One region of the Paenibacillus riograndensis SBR5 genome, then DNA from elsewhere that is predicted to be linked to it. Evidence: riboswitches for the same ligand, from Rfam matches in the RefSeq annotation. Region 1 holds a riboswitch; the other holds the start of a gene.
The links. Region 1 has a riboswitch for cyclic di-GMP ahead of PRIO_RS31850 (flagellar assembly protein A). Riboswitches for the same ligand answer to the same signal wherever they lie in the genome.

Region 2: it holds a riboswitch for cyclic di-GMP, as region 1 does, so the genes downstream of both, PRIO_RS11200 (FapA family protein) here and PRIO_RS31850 (flagellar assembly protein A) in region 1, are expected to answer to the same signal.

The regions. Positions count from the first base shown of each region.
Region 1 is NZ_LN831776.1:7,541,457-7,548,900, reverse strand. Features, by position in the region: gene PRIO_RS31855 (flavin reductase family protein) at 1-221, shown strand, start outside; gene PRIO_RS31850 (flagellar assembly protein A) at 322-2,208, opposite strand; cyclic di-GMP riboswitch class I at 2,313-2,404, opposite strand; gene PRIO_RS34275 (FUSC family protein) at 2,779-3,879, opposite strand; gene PRIO_RS31840 (ABC transporter ATP-binding protein) at 4,172-5,296, shown strand; gene PRIO_RS31835 (ABC transporter permease) at 5,286-6,092, shown strand; gene PRIO_RS31830 (ABC transporter permease) at 6,089-6,916, shown strand; gene PRIO_RS31825 (ABC transporter substrate-binding protein) at 6,913-7,444, shown strand, end outside.
Region 2 is NZ_LN831776.1:2,768,521-2,775,964, forward strand. Features, by position in the region: gene PRIO_RS11185 (spore germination protein) at 1-11, shown strand, start outside; gene PRIO_RS11190 (Ger(x)C family spore germination protein) at 21-1,244, shown strand; gene PRIO_RS11195 (hypothetical protein) at 1,241-1,480, shown strand; gene PRIO_RS11200 (FapA family protein) at 1,517-3,271, opposite strand; cyclic di-GMP riboswitch class I at 3,374-3,465, opposite strand; gene PRIO_RS11205 (TetR/AcrR family transcriptional regulator) at 3,717-4,298, shown strand; gene PRIO_RS11210 (GNAT family N-acetyltransferase) at 4,318-4,740, shown strand; gene PRIO_RS11215 (class I SAM-dependent methyltransferase) at 4,826-5,485, shown strand; gene PRIO_RS11220 (CapA family protein) at 5,585-6,613, shown strand; gene galA (beta-galactosidase GalA) at 6,835-7,444, shown strand, end outside.

The DNA of each region.
Region 1 (7,444 bases):
AATGCAGGATTGCCATGGAATGCCGGCTTACGCGTCATGTCGAGCTGGGACACTGCGATATGATCATCGGAGAAGTGCTGTGTTTCCATGTAGAGGATGAGCTGATCCATAACGGACGTATTGATGCGGCCAAGCTGAAGCCGGTAAGCCGTCTCGCGGGAGCTTCGTATGCGGCGGTTGGCCGGACGTTCGATATGGAAAGACCGCAATATGAGTCTTAAAAGCACGGGAAAGACCCTGCCGGATGCCGCCATTCGGCCCCGCAGGGTCTTTCTGTATGTGTACCTTTTTCCGGTAAGGCTATATGTAGGGTACCGCTGATTATTCGCTTGAAGAGGATGCCGTTCCCCTGAATTTCTGTTGCAGGCTTTTGGCCGTAAATGCGATATTTTCAATCGGGTCAGTAATTTCCAGGGAATACCCGCCTATTGTCACAGAAGCATTACTGATGGTATGTGCAATGATTTGCCGGCCTGCAACGAGCAGCGATTTGCCAATGGATTCCCCGCCGACGCTGCGTGCATGAATCGTTCCGGCTGCTTCCATGGTGGAATCAGAAGACATGGAGCTATTCTTCGCAAAATAAATATCGCCAGCCGAATGCAGTTTGCTCCGGGAAACTCCATCTCCATGAATATGGACATCCCCGCCGGATTTGATAATACTGTCATGTGACCCGGCAATATCGATCCGGACCCGTTCCTCCTGCATCTGGCAGATGCTCTGGGCCAGGTTCTTCAACAGGCTCAGAAAAGAGCCTATACCCGCATCGGTAATCTGGTCGGTAAACCGCCCGGGATTCAAAAAAAACTCCATCAGATGCTTCAGGATTTTGGTATCCTGAGGATAATCAGTACTCATGCCTGATAACAGTTCCTGCATATCACGGATCATACGGGGAAGATGAGCATATTTACTCTCCAGCAGCAGCATGATGACCAGCCCGTATTTCACTGTCTGCACCGTTGACTCGACCGTCTCGGCCAGGTGTCTGGCGGCTTCCCTCAGTCCCGCTACTTCCTTCGCCACCAGTTCGGTGAAGCTGCACAGGCGGTTATGTGCGGCCCCATATCCCCCGGCGTACAGCTCACTGTCTGCAACCTTGCCGCTGATAAATATGCTGCCTGTAGCAGCGATCCGGGAATTGCGCACATCACCAAAAATATAAACATTGCCTAAAGCCTCAATAACCGTGTTCCTGCTTAAATCATGAGCAGCGATAACATCCCCGGGGAACATCAGGGTACCTCCGGCTTCACTGTCACTAGGCGGAACGAGGAACGTTTGGGGGAAATCAATTGTTTTTACAAAGGTTCCGCTTCCGGTTATGCGTGGTCTGCCTTTGCGGCAGGCCTTGATCTCCCCGCCCGGAAGCAGCGCTGCGCAGGGGGAGGAGAACAGGGTGAGGTCCTGCGGCGGCGGCGGCGGAAGTACACCGCCATATACATCAAAGCCGGGAAGGCCTTCTGCCGGGGGCAGCTTCTTCGCAAACACTTCGCCTTCCTGCACCATGAAGAATTCCGGGCAGCCTGTTTCCTGGGCGGAATCGTCCAGCGACTTGAATTGATTCTCTATTTTCTGCTGAAGCAGCAGTTCCAGACTCGCATTTGTCCCTGGCACAGGAGCCTTGCCTTCAGCAATACACACGGGAAGGTAGGTAGGATTATTCAGCTCCTCGTAAAGCGCAGGGATATTGAGACTGCTGACTATAGGGCTCTTATCAAATCCGGCCATAATCTGTTCGATGGAGAGGGTGGATAACAGCATTTCCCGGTTCATCTCCGCGCGGACAGTAACAAAGGCTGAAGCCGGATTGTTGACGAGATTCCAGGCATACCTTTCAGCGCGGTAAAGGGTAAAGTATACTTTGAGCTTATCATCGGATACTGTAATCTGGTATTGCGGTTTCTCGCAAATCTCCCAGGTAAGGTCATCTGCAGAGGTAATTGGAGTCGGACCCGTGATGACTTGACCGTTAATCTTCAACACCACAGGATGGATCGCGGAGATTACAGCCGGTTTGCCGCCGGACAGAGGCGGTGTGATGAAGATTTCGTTATTCTGGATAATGATGACACCATTCTTAGCTTCGTCTGTTCCGCCAAACGTCTGAGGATCCACAGAGTAAAGATTCAAGAGATCGGTCTTCCCAAGAAGCATGGAAGCAATGAACTCGTACCGTGAACGTTCGATGGTATGCTGCGGCATTCTCGTAACCTCACTTTTTCGTATAATCAATGGTATCTGTACAGAAAAGAACATCATGGAGCCGTGATGCGATATCCCGGGATATCCGACCAAATGGCGTCTCTATTGGCAGCCTGGCGGCCATAAATGCAGCAATTGCGCTCTTAGGCCCATGGCTTTGCGTCCTGCCCTTTCGGACAGTTTGCCTTTAGGAATAGATCAATGATATATACTCAGTACGGGACAAATTAAATCGACTGTAATCGACAAAAAGTGGTCAATACTGGTACGATGTCCAAAAATAACTTCTACAAACAACCTTAATTCTAGTACTTAAGTAGCGAATTTTCAACTGGAATAATTGATTTTGACTATAAATATTGAATAATGTAGGTAATTGTTGATTTTTTGTAAATAAAATGAATTTATAATTAAATTACGCTTATTGAATTTCAGATTTACAGGAGAATATGGAAGGTTGGACAGGCAGTATGTAGGGCTTGAAGCAGGGTAAAGGGGCATGAAACAGAGGGCTAACTGATAGTGTGAGAGATGAGAGCGATAAATTAAAAAAAAAGGACGCTCCCAAGCTTAAAGCTTGTGGGAGAGTCCCTTTTGTATGAAGCGTACAGCGTGTGCGGCTCCGGCTTTAGCCTTTTGCGGTGCGGCTGACATCACTACATAGTCGGCCTGCTCGATTTCTTCCAGCACCCGGTTCAGGTGGGAGAACACCGCGCCGAGATCGCGGATGGAGGTGAGGGAGCATTGCCCCTGCAGCTCGGAGAACCAGGCCAGTTGAAGATCGCGCGCCCGGCGCAGCGATTCGGGAAGCGAACGCTGGCATTCGGCATCCGACAATGTCTTCGTCCCGTAAAGGGCGATACAGTCTGCGGTGGCTGTGACCACCTCCGCCATCCAGTCGGCTGCGGCATAATGTGCGGGCAGCAGTGCGATTTCCGCACGGATCTCTTTTACATACGAGTGGATTTTTTTGAGATGGGCCGTTGTCTGTGTCAGTCCGCGCAGCTCATTGCGGCAATGGTAATGGGTTAAGGTATAATGCAGCTCCTTCTGCTGCAGCTCGCTCTTCGCCAGCAGTGAAGCGGAGCGTGTCAGGGCGTCTCCCGCCTGGATGGCTTCCCGTCCGCCGCCGGTCTGACCGCTTAGGGCATCCGCCAGCAGCAGTCCGCCTTCCAGAGCCAAGCCTTTAACCTTGACGAACCCCTTGGGCGGAACGATAATCATATTGATGATTAGAGCAATGACTACACCGATAAGCGTTTCAGCGACCCGCCACTCAATATAATGATCATTATAGAAGGTGAGTGCCAGAACAGAGGTTACACCGACCTGGGAGATGGCCTGGATATTGATCCGGCAGGCTGTGGCGACTCCGATGCCGATCAGAAGCATCAGCAGAATGGAAAAGGCTCCTACATCGAAGAACCGCCCCACAACCAGGCTGACAATGCCGCCGAGCACAATGCCGGTCATGCGGTAAACCCCTTTTTCCAGAGAGGCCTTGACGCTCCCCTGTGTAATCAGAATCGCCGCCAGCGGGGCGAAGTATAAATAGCTGTCCCCATACAGCGTATGTACTGCCAGCCAGGAGAGTGAAGCTGCCAGAGTAACACGTATCATATATAAAGACAGTCCGAATTTCTCCAGACGGTCCTGTAATCCTTCGTTCATTGGAGGTCATCTTCTTTCAGGTTGGTAAAAATGAATTGGATTTCAGCCGTTTTCATTATAGCACCGCAAAACAGTCCGGGAGGTTCATAAATTTTACGAACTTGTTAAGTTTCCGGACTGCTTTTAACAGTGTATGCTATCGCATATATAGGACTAATCCGTTATGCTATATATTATGGAAGGTTGTCGAAGAATGGGAGGAATTGTCGCTTGTACACGCTGAGCCGGCCCGCTTCGATTGTCCCCCGCAAGAAGCGGGTAAAATAGATTGTATTACATAAGGTAAGGGAGGTTGTCAGCTATAGCTACCCCGGAAGGCACTATTATTTCCTTTGACCAGGTGATCAAACAATACGACGACGAAGAGCCTGTATTAAAAGGCGTCAGCTTCGAGATCGAACGCGGTAAATTCTATACCTTGCTGGGCCCTTCGGGCTGCGGCAAGACGACTATTCTGCGGCTGATTGCCGGTTTCGCCGAGCCGACTAAAGGCTCTATTTATCTCAACGGCCAAATCATCAACCACATTCCCGCCAACGAGCGGCAGGTCAATACGGTATTTCAGGACTATGCGCTGTTTCCGCACCTGAACGTATTTGAGAATGTGGCTTTCGGACTGCGCATCAAGAAGCTTAAGAAGGATGTGATCACGCACAAGGTGCAGGAAGCGCTGCGCTTCGTGAACCTGGTAGGCTACGAGCAGCGTGCTATCAATGAAATGTCCGGCGGACAAAGACAGCGTGTGGCGATTGCCCGCGCCATCGTGAATGAGCCGCAGGTGCTGCTGCTGGATGAGCCGCTGTCGGCGCTGGACTTGAAGCTGCGTACAGAGATGCAGTATATTCTGCGGGAAATGCAGCAGCGTCTGGGCATTACCTTTATTTTTGTGACCCATGACCAGGAAGAAGCGCTGGCGATGTCGGACTGGATCTTTGTCATGAACGGCGGACGGATCGAGCAGAGCGGGACGCCCAATGATATTTATGATGAGCCGATCAACCGCTTCGTGGCCGATTTCATCGGGGAGTCGAATATTGTGCCGGGCGTCATGATCGAAGACTACCTGGTGGAGTTCAACGGCCACCGGTTCGAATGTGTCGATGCAGGACTAAGACGCAATGAAGCGGTGGAGATCGTTATCCGTCCCGAGGACCTGGAGATTGCGGCGCTTGAACAGGGCAAGCTGCGCGTGCGCGTGGATTCCCAGCTGTTCCGGGGCGTGCACTACGAGATCAGCTGCTACGACGAATCCGGCCATGAGTGGCTGGTTCATTCCACGCGCAAAGCGGAGGTCGGCAGCGAAATCGGCCTTTATTTTGATCCGGAAGCGATTCATGTTATGCGGTTCGGTGAAACGGAGGAAGAATTCGACAAACGTCTGGAAGCTTACGGCGAGGTGGAGAGCCATGAAGAATAAGGGCAAAGCGTATTTTCTCATCCCTTACTACTTGTGGATTGCGTTGTTTGTCATAGCTCCGGTGCTGCTGGTGGTCTATTATTCCCTGTTTGATCTGGACGGACATCTCACTCTGGACAATTATGTGAATTTCTTTACGCCGGTATATATGAAAATGATGCTTAACTCCTTCTGGTATGCGTTCCTGATCACGCTGTTTTCGCTTCTGGTAGCCTATCCCGCAGCCTATCTGCTGACCCGGACGAAGCATAAGCAGCTGTGGCTGCTGCTGATCATTCTGCCGACATGGATCAATCTGCTGCTGAAGACATATGCATTCATCGGTATTTTCGGAACTTTTGGGCCAGTCAATCATTTTTTCGGCCTGCTTGGCCTCGGGGAACAACAGATTCTGTTTACAGGCTTCAGTTTTGTGTTTGTGTCGGTGTATATTTTTATCCCGTTTATGATTCTGCCGATCTTCAGCGCCCTGGAGGAACTGAATTTGTCGCTGGTGGATGCCGCGCGCGATCTGGGCGCTTCCGGGTGGACGACGTTCCGGCGGGTGATCTTTCCGCTGACAATCTCCGGGGTGCGCTCCGGCTGCATGGCGGTGTTCATCCCGGCCTTGTCGCTGTTCATGATTACGCGCCTCATCGCAGGCAACCGGGTTATTACACTGGGCACTGCGATTGAGCAGCATTTTCTGGTTACGCAGGACTGGGGAATGGGCTCTACGGTGGCCGTCTTCCTGATCGTCATTATGGCGCTGTTCATGCTGATGACGGGCAGCTCGCGGAGAGGGGTGCGCCAGTGAGGAACAAAAACGGATTTGCCAACCTGTATCTGGTGCTGGTCTTCGCCGTGCTGTATGCGCCGATTCTGTATCTGATGTACTACTCGTTCAACAGCGGGGGCACGATGCACAAGTTCGAAAGCTTCACGCTGGATTATTACCGCGAGGTGCTTGGGGATACAAGACTGATGATTATTGTCATCAATACGCTGGTGATTGCGTTGCTGTCTTCAGCGATTGCCACGCTGATTGCAATCATCGGCGCGCTGGCGATTCAGCGTGTCCGCAGCCGCCGGGCCAAAAACACGCTGCTCTCGCTGAACAACGTGCTGATCGTCAGCCCGGATGTGATCATCGGGGCCTCGTTCCTCATCCTGTTCACGATTGTTGGCATTAAGCTGGGCTTCACCTCTGTACTGCTCTCGCATGTGGCGTTCAGCGTGCCGATTGCCGTGCTGATGATCCTGCCGCATCTGCAGGAGATGAGCCCAACGCTGACCGATGCGGCCCGCGATCTGGGAGCCAGCCGCCGTGATGTGCTGACAAAGGTTGTTTTGCCGATTATTAAACCGGGGATTTTCAGCGGTTTTTTCATGGCTCTGACCTATTCGCTGGATGACTTTGCGGTAACCTTCTTCGTTACGGGCAACGGATATTCCACGCTGTCGGTAGAAATCTACTCCCGGGCACGGCAAGGCGTGTCGTTGTCGATCAACGCGCTGTCGACGCTGATCTTCCTCTTCACCATCCTGCTGGTCATCGGATATTACTTCCTGAACCGGCGCAAGAACCGTCCGGCGGGTCCGCTTTCCGAGCCTGCCGCCGAAATGGGGGTGCCTAGATGAAGCAGCTGGTTAATGCATTTCTGGCGATTCTTATTGTGGCCTTCGGGCTGATGTTCCTCGCGTCCCGGCTGAACTCAGCCGAGGGATACTCCGGGGGGAATACGCTGACGATCTATAACTGGGGCGATTATATTGAGCCTGAACTGCTGAAGCAGTTCGAGAAAGAGACGGGAATTACGGTCATCTACCAGACCTTTGATTCCAATGAGGCCATGCTGACGAAGGTCGAACAGGGCGGAACGACCTTTGATGTTGTGGTCCCGTCCGACTACGCCATTGCCAAGATGCGGGAGGAGAATCTGCTGCTGCCGCTGGATAAAAGCAAAATCCCGAATCTGGCCAATATTGATTCACGGTTTATGGATCTGTCGTTCGACCCGGGGAACGTCTACTCTGTGCCTTATTTCTGGGGGACAGTCGGCATTATTTTCAACCCGGACATGACCAAGGGCATGGATTTCAGCAGCTGGGATTCCCTATGGGACAACAGGCTGAAGAATAATATTTTTCTGGTGGATGGAGCCCGTG
Region 2 (7,444 bases), 3.1 Mb from region 1:
CATCTAAGTGAGGAATGTTTATGAGCCCTAAAAAAAGTAGAACTCTTTTCATGCTGCTGTTTACTCTTCTCGCCCCCTTCCTGCTCAGCGGCTGCTGGGAAAGAAGGGAATTAAATGAAATGGGCTTTATATTGGGAATGGGACTGGATAAGGCGGAATCCGGCTACAGGGTCACGATGCAGGTAGTTATCCCTTCTGCGATTTCCTCACAGACGGTTGGAGGAACGGGTGGGGGCGGGGTACCAGTGGTTGTATCCGACTTCACAGTCCCGACAATTTATGAAGCTGACCGGCAGTACAGTCTTCTCAGTTCGAGATCAGGCTACAAAGGGCATATCCGGGTCCTGGTGATCGGGGAGGAACTCGCACGTGCCGGTATCGCCGAGACTCTTGATGTGCTGATACGGAGCCGGGAGCCGCGAAATGATTACTATGTCATGGTCGCAAAAGACACCACTGCAAAAGAGGTTCTAAAGATTCTTACCCCGATGGATAAATTGCCGGCGAATAAATTGTTTAATGCGATGGATAAATCCCATAAGGAATCCGCCAGGACAGTCGCTGTTCCTTTGATCAAATTTATTGAAAATCTGATCTATGAAGGAATAAATCCGGTATTGACCGGAGTTGAGATAACCGGCAATGCTAAAGAGGGTGACAAGAAGAGCAATCTCGAAGAGAGTACCCCCAGGGCCAGTTTGCGTTACCGCAGTGTCGCTGTATTCAAGAAGGACAAGATGATCGGGTGGTTAAGCGATGGAGAGGTGATCGGCTTCAATTATATCTCCAATAATATTGTCCACAGCTCGGGTCCGATCATAGGAGACGACGGCCGGCCCATTGTTATTGAAGCGCTGCACTCATCCACTAAACGTAAGGTGAAAATAATCAATGGAGAGCCGCATATTTACATTCATGTAAAGGCGGAGTGCAATGTGGAAGAGGTAGAAAGCCGGGATAATCTGGAGTCGGAGAAGGTCATCACAGAGCTGGAGAAGAAATCGGAAGAGCGGATAGTCTACCTGATGAAGTCGGCAGCTGAGCAGATTAATGAGAAATACAATGTGGATATCATGGGCTTTGGACAGATGATCTACCGTGCGAAACCGCAGGCCTGGGCCAAACTGCAGCAGCGGAAGGGAGAAGATTACCTGAAGTCGCTGCCCGTTCATTACAGTGCCAGCGTGTCGATTACCCGGATCGGCGTTACAGACAAATCTTTTGTTGACGATATCAAGGAGTGAACCCCAATATGCTGCTGTTTTTTCTTGTGATTGCGGCCGGCTGTATTGCCATCGACCTGCCCTTGCTGAAGCGGAAAGGCAGGACCCGCGACCGCCTGGTATGGTTCCTGTTCTGGGCCATGGGCATTGCCGCGGTCTACTGTTCGCTCAACAAAGTAAAAGTCCCCAGCCCGCTGTACCTGGTCATAATGATCTACAAGCCAGTCAACACTTTGTTTGAGTCTTGGTTTTATTAGGCTGCAGACACTTCCTCGTACCCGTTCTCCCTCCGCTCACTCCGCCCCTCCGCTGAGATTCTGCGGGGTGAAGATCATGTCCTCGACGGGCCCGGTGATCTCTTGGGAATGGCGGCCGACGGTTACTCTGCCTGCGTCCATTTTGCGGACACTGATTTTATGGCCGGCTTTTAGCAATGAATGGGCGCCTGATTCGCCGCTTACTATTGGTGCAGTCAGGTTCCCGCCGGCCTCCAGCTGTGATTCCCGGCAGACTGCCTCCGGCAGCAAGAAGGTGATGTCTGCCAGGGAAAGCAGATCGCTTTGCAGGGTCCCGTCCTTGCGAATGCAAATATCGCCGCTTGATTTGATGATGGTGTTATGGCACTCGGGGATGTCAACACAGACGTTGGCTTCCTCCATGCGGGCTACCCCGGTATACAGATCCTTCAGCAATTTCAATAACGACACCAGCAAGGCATCATTAAAGGCATCGATGAACTGGGCTGGCCGTAAGAAAATGTCCAGAATCCGCTGCAGCTGGCTGTTGTCTGGATGAGAGGTATATTTAATGCCGGCAACTATGGACTCCAGATCACGGGTCAGGACGGGAATCTTCTTATATTTAGTCTCCATGAGCAGCAGAATGACCTGCCCGAACTTTACCGTCTGCTGTCGGGACTGTAATTCATAGGTCAGCAGTCTGGAGGCTTCCCGCAAGAGGTTGACTTCTTCGATCAGCTTCTCGGAGAGGTGATAGAGACGGTTGTAGGTTACGCCGAAGGAGCCTGAATACAACTGGCTGTTGCCCACATTGCCCAGTATATAAATACTGCCTGTTGCTGTAATGGTAGAATTCTGGACATTGCCGCATACATACACATTCCCTAAGGACTCGATGATCGAGTTGTCTTCCACGTCCTGGTGTACAATTACATCGCCGGAGAAGACGATATTGCCTGTATGGCGGTTCACACAGCCCGGAACGGTATATGCGGTTGTGATATCGAAAGTTTTGACCTTTGTGCCGGTCACACGCGGCCGGCCTTCTGTAAGGGCTGTAATTTCATGGCTTGGCAGCAGCAGAGTGCCCTCTTTGGCTACAACTTTGATATCCCTGGGAGGTGCGGCGGGCAGAATACTGCCGTATACATCGTACCCGGGTACACCGTCGCGGGGAAGGTGCTTGCGGGCAATGACATCGCCTTTCCGGGCACAGGGAATCCGGAGTGGATCGGGGGAATCCGCAGCCTCTTCTAAGGGATTGAAAGGGTTTCCGGCAAGCCCGGAAAAAAACAAATCAAGCTTGGCGTCTTCGCCTGCAGCAGGCGGCCTGCCTTCCGCCACACAAATCGGCAGATGGGTCGGATGATTCAATTCTGCATAGATGGCGGGGATATTCAGGTTTTGCGAAATCGTTTTTTTCTCCAAATCGGCAATAATCTGTTCAATCCCGAGGGTGGACAGCAGAGCGGAAGAGTCCATTTCAGCCCTTACCGCGAGATGGCTCGACGCCGGGCTGTTCACCAGATTCCATTTATACTGTTCGACACGGTTCAGGGTAAGGAAGGCTTGGAGTTTATCGTCGGAGACGGTGATCTCATAGGGAGGCGGTTCTTGTATGGACCAGGTAACCCGGTCGGAGGATACAACGGGTACGGGACCAGCTACCGGCTGATGATTAAGCTCCAGCACAACAGGCGGGATAGCGGAAAGGATTGCCGGCTTGCCGCCGGGCAGCGGGGAGGTAATGTAGAACTGGTTGTTCTGGACAATAATAATGCCGTTTTTCTCGGTGGTGCGCTGTGGCATTGCGTTTGGCTCCTTTTTATATAATCAATGGGCATTTGGACATAAGAGTATCCCGGCAGCAGATACGGTACCCTAACGGATACCCGCACAGTTCAGCGTCTTCTTGGCAGCCTGGCAGCCATGGATGCGATGTTTGCATCTTTAGGCCCATTGCTTTGCGTCCTATCCTTTCAGATAGTTTGCCGTTATGAAATGGATCAATGATTAGCCGAATCAGGTATGTAACCCGACTGAAGCCGGCAAAGGAATCATAATTAAAAATTCAAATATATAAACTTTTGCAACCTTCATTTTAGTACTAAAGTCACTAATTTACAATATTTAATTATATATTTATATAGATTAAATGGCTACCGGCCAGCAGGTGTCTGTACGGTTGGATTGACAAATGCGGGGGAGCCATGTGATAATTCTTCCTGACGGTCGTCAGGGAGGCGGTAGAAAAATGACAGCCCACGCTATTTTGCAAGCCGCATTGTCCGAATTTGCCGAAAAAGGCTTTGAAGGAGCTTCATTGGCGGGGATTGCCCAGTTGGTAGGGATTAAAAAACAGTCCATTGCGACCTATTTTCCCAAAAAAGAGGATTTGTTTATAGCGGCCTTTCAGGAAATGGCCCGGCATTATATTGAATTTCTTGACCAGCTGTACAAGGAAATCCTTGGCACACCTGTAGAGGCCAGACTGCGTGAGATTGTATACCGGACCTATTATTATAGGGTGGAGTACCCGGTGCTGACCGCTTTTTATAAAAGGAGTGTCCAATTCCCGGCGCCTTTTTTTCAGGAGATGCTGGAGCAGCAGATTTCAATGATGGAGCAGCGCTCAGCGGCATTTTACCGGGCTGTTTTTGAGGAAGGCATGAACTCCGGGGAGATCCGGCGGCAGCATACGGAAAGTCTTCTCTCGGCTTATTATTGTTTACAGGATGGCATTGCCATGCAGATGTTTTTTTATAATCAGGAGGAATTCGGGCGGCGCCTGAAGGATATCTGGGAGATCTTCTGGGCAGGCATTAAGCAGATATAATGAAGGAGCGGGATCGAACATGCGGGTAGAGCGGGTGACCACCGAAGAACAATTGCAGGAGGCTTTCAGAATCAGGCGGGAAGTGTTTGTGGAGGAGCAGGGCGTGGCGCTGGCAGATGAATTTGATGATCATGAAAAAGACGCGGAGCATATATTGCTCTATCAGGAAGGGCTTCCTGTGGGAACGGCCAGACTAAGGAGTGTGGAAGGGTGGGCTAAGCTTGAACGGATTTGCCTGAGCGCTCCTTACCGCAAAAGCGGACTGGGGTCCGTTATAATCGATACGCTGGAAAAAATGGCGGTTGAACAGGGGCACCGGCAAGCCAAGCTGCATGGCCAGAAGCAGGCCGAGGGCTTTTATCAACGGCTGGGATATGTAACGAGTTCGCCGGTTTTCATGGAGGATGGCATTCCGCATGTGCTTATGGTCAAGCAACTGTAGATGATCACGGTGTAAGGTTTGGCATGAAACAGCGATTTTTGAATATACTCTCACTACCGAATTTCCTTTAAAAGGAGTCCTGGCCATGCCAACACATCCGTATGTTTCGCGTTTTTTTGTGAATGCCGATGCCCGCCGCGACAAGCTGATTTATGATTTGCCGGAATCCTGGTGGAGCCGGCCTTATGAATACGAATGGTGCACGAATTTTGTTTCCTCCCATGATGTGGTGCTGGATGCTGCCTGCGGAATCTCCCATCCGCTCAAGTTCTACCTTGCCGGTTACAGCGCGGAGGTTCATGCCTGCGATATCGATGCGCGGATTCTCTCCCGGGATGCGATTATTCAGGAGATTGCCAGCGACATCGGCGAGGAAGCGGCACGGCTGGTAGAAGCCAGGCGGACCACCCGCTTGCATCTGGCCCAGGCTAATCTGACCGCATTGCCTTATGAGAATGAAAGCTTTGATACAATATTCTGTATCTCGGTCCTGGAGCATTTGTCCCTGGAGGATTCCGTGCGGGCCGTAAAGGAATTTCACCGCACACTGAATGGGGAGGGGCTGCTTGTACTGACTTTTGATTACCCCACGGTTAATCTGCTGCGGATGAATGAAGTGCTGCTGCAGGCCGGATTTGAGTACTGGGGCGAGACGGATTTCAAGCTTCCTGCAGATGCTGTACGGACAGAGCAGTGGGGTGGACTGAGCTGTTTCCGGGCCGTGCTTAAAAAGGCGCCAATCTAGCAGAAATCAGAACCCCAGCAGCATACCAACCCTTAATTTGGATTTTTCCCTCTATTATAGTAGAATAATTGGCAGATTAAGAGAGAGGGGTCCAAGATTTTGCGCAGATTTGCAGTCATCACTTTAGTATTGTTTTTGCTGATTCCCGGGCAGGCAGCTTTCAGTCAGGGGGCTTCCCCGCAGGAGAAGATTAACCTTGCTTTTGCCGGAGATATTTTGCTGGATGGATTTGTCGGCGATCAGATCGCCAAGTATGGAGTCAACTTTCCTTTTGCGAAGGTAGCACCTGCCCTGAAAAAAGCAGATATAGCTTTTGCCAACCTGGAGACACCCGTATCGGTTAGAGGTGAGGCGGCAGAGAAAACCTTTGCTTTCCGTTCCAAACCGGCGGCACTGGCGGGGCTGAATGCTGCCGGGATCGATGGTGTGACCTTGGCCAATAATCATATTCTTGATTTTGGACAGGATGCCATGCTGGATACGCTGGTTCATCTGGATAAATACAAGATCGGCCATACCGGGGCGGGGAAAAACAGCAATGAAGCTTTCCGGCCCTATGTCCAAACGGTAAAAAACCAAAAAATCGCCATACTTGGGGTAAGCCGCGTGCTCTCCAGCCCGTCCTGGTATGCAGGAACAAACAGTCCGGGTGCAGCTTCGGCCTATACGCCTGAGCCCATGCTGGGGGCTATCAAGAAATCGGCCAAAGAAAACGATTATACCATCGTGTACATCCACTGGAACAATGAGTTTAAGGATTACCCTGAGCCATACGCCCGCAATCTGGCGAAGCAGATGATCGACAGCGGTGCGGATATCATTATCGGCGCGCACAGCCACTGCCTGATGGGGATCGAATATTACAAGCATAAGCCGATCTATTATTCACTGGGCAATTTTGTGTTCAACCGGTCCACACGCGGCGGCGACAAGACCATTCATTCTATGCTGGTGAACTTTGAGATCAGCAATAATAGGGTGAAGAGCCGGATTACGCCGGTCAAAATTACCGGCGGTCAGCCGAATTTTATGGGTGAGGCCTACAATAAAGATACTATTAAGCGGATGAACCAGCTCTCGTTCAATGCCGTGATCGCAGCGGACGGAGCCGTTAGCGAGAAGCTGTGAACTGCCCTTCCGGACAGAAGCCCTGAGCGGAACACCACTGAACCGGATAGAACGTCCAAGCCCAAGCCTGAGCGGTTAGCTGACAATCGCTTGGGCTTTTTTTGCTGTAATGTGGATCTCTCACATTCAGATTGTGCTATTCCATATTAGCATTTTGCTAACTATATTCTAATAATCTCATCTACAATGTGAATATAGTCTAGCAAGGAGGCGGTTGCAGGGTGAGTACGGCAGCAGGAAGAAGCAGAAGCCGGTTTGATGAGAATTGGAGTTTTTATAAAGGGGATATCCGTATTCCTCACGCTGTTAAGGCCGGAATGACAGGCGGGATTACCGACTGCGGCTCCCTGCAGGAGGGGGAGTGGCTGGATATCGCGTTTAACGATAAAGGCATGGGCCATCAGCAGCTGGAATGGAAGCCTGTAAGCCTGCCGCATGACTGGTGTGTGGAACAGCAGTATGTGCAGGATGCCTCACTCGGTTCAAGAGATGGCAGCCACGGCTATTTGCCGGGCGGAACCGGGTTTTACCGTAAAACCTTTGAGCTGCCCCCGGAAGCGGCAGACCGCAAGTGGACGGTCACCTTCGACGGGGCTTCGGGCCTGAGCACGGTCTGGGTTAACGGGCACCTCATCGGAGAACACCGGGGAGGGTATATCGGCTTCTCCTATGACCTGACCGATGTGCTCCGGTATGGGGCAGAGGGCCGGAATGTTATTTTGGTTAAGGTAGAGGCGCTGGAGAATGAAGGCTGGTGGTATGAAGGCTGCGGCATCTACCGCCATGTCTGGCTGGAGCAGACGGACCGCCTGCATGTGGCGGAATATGGAA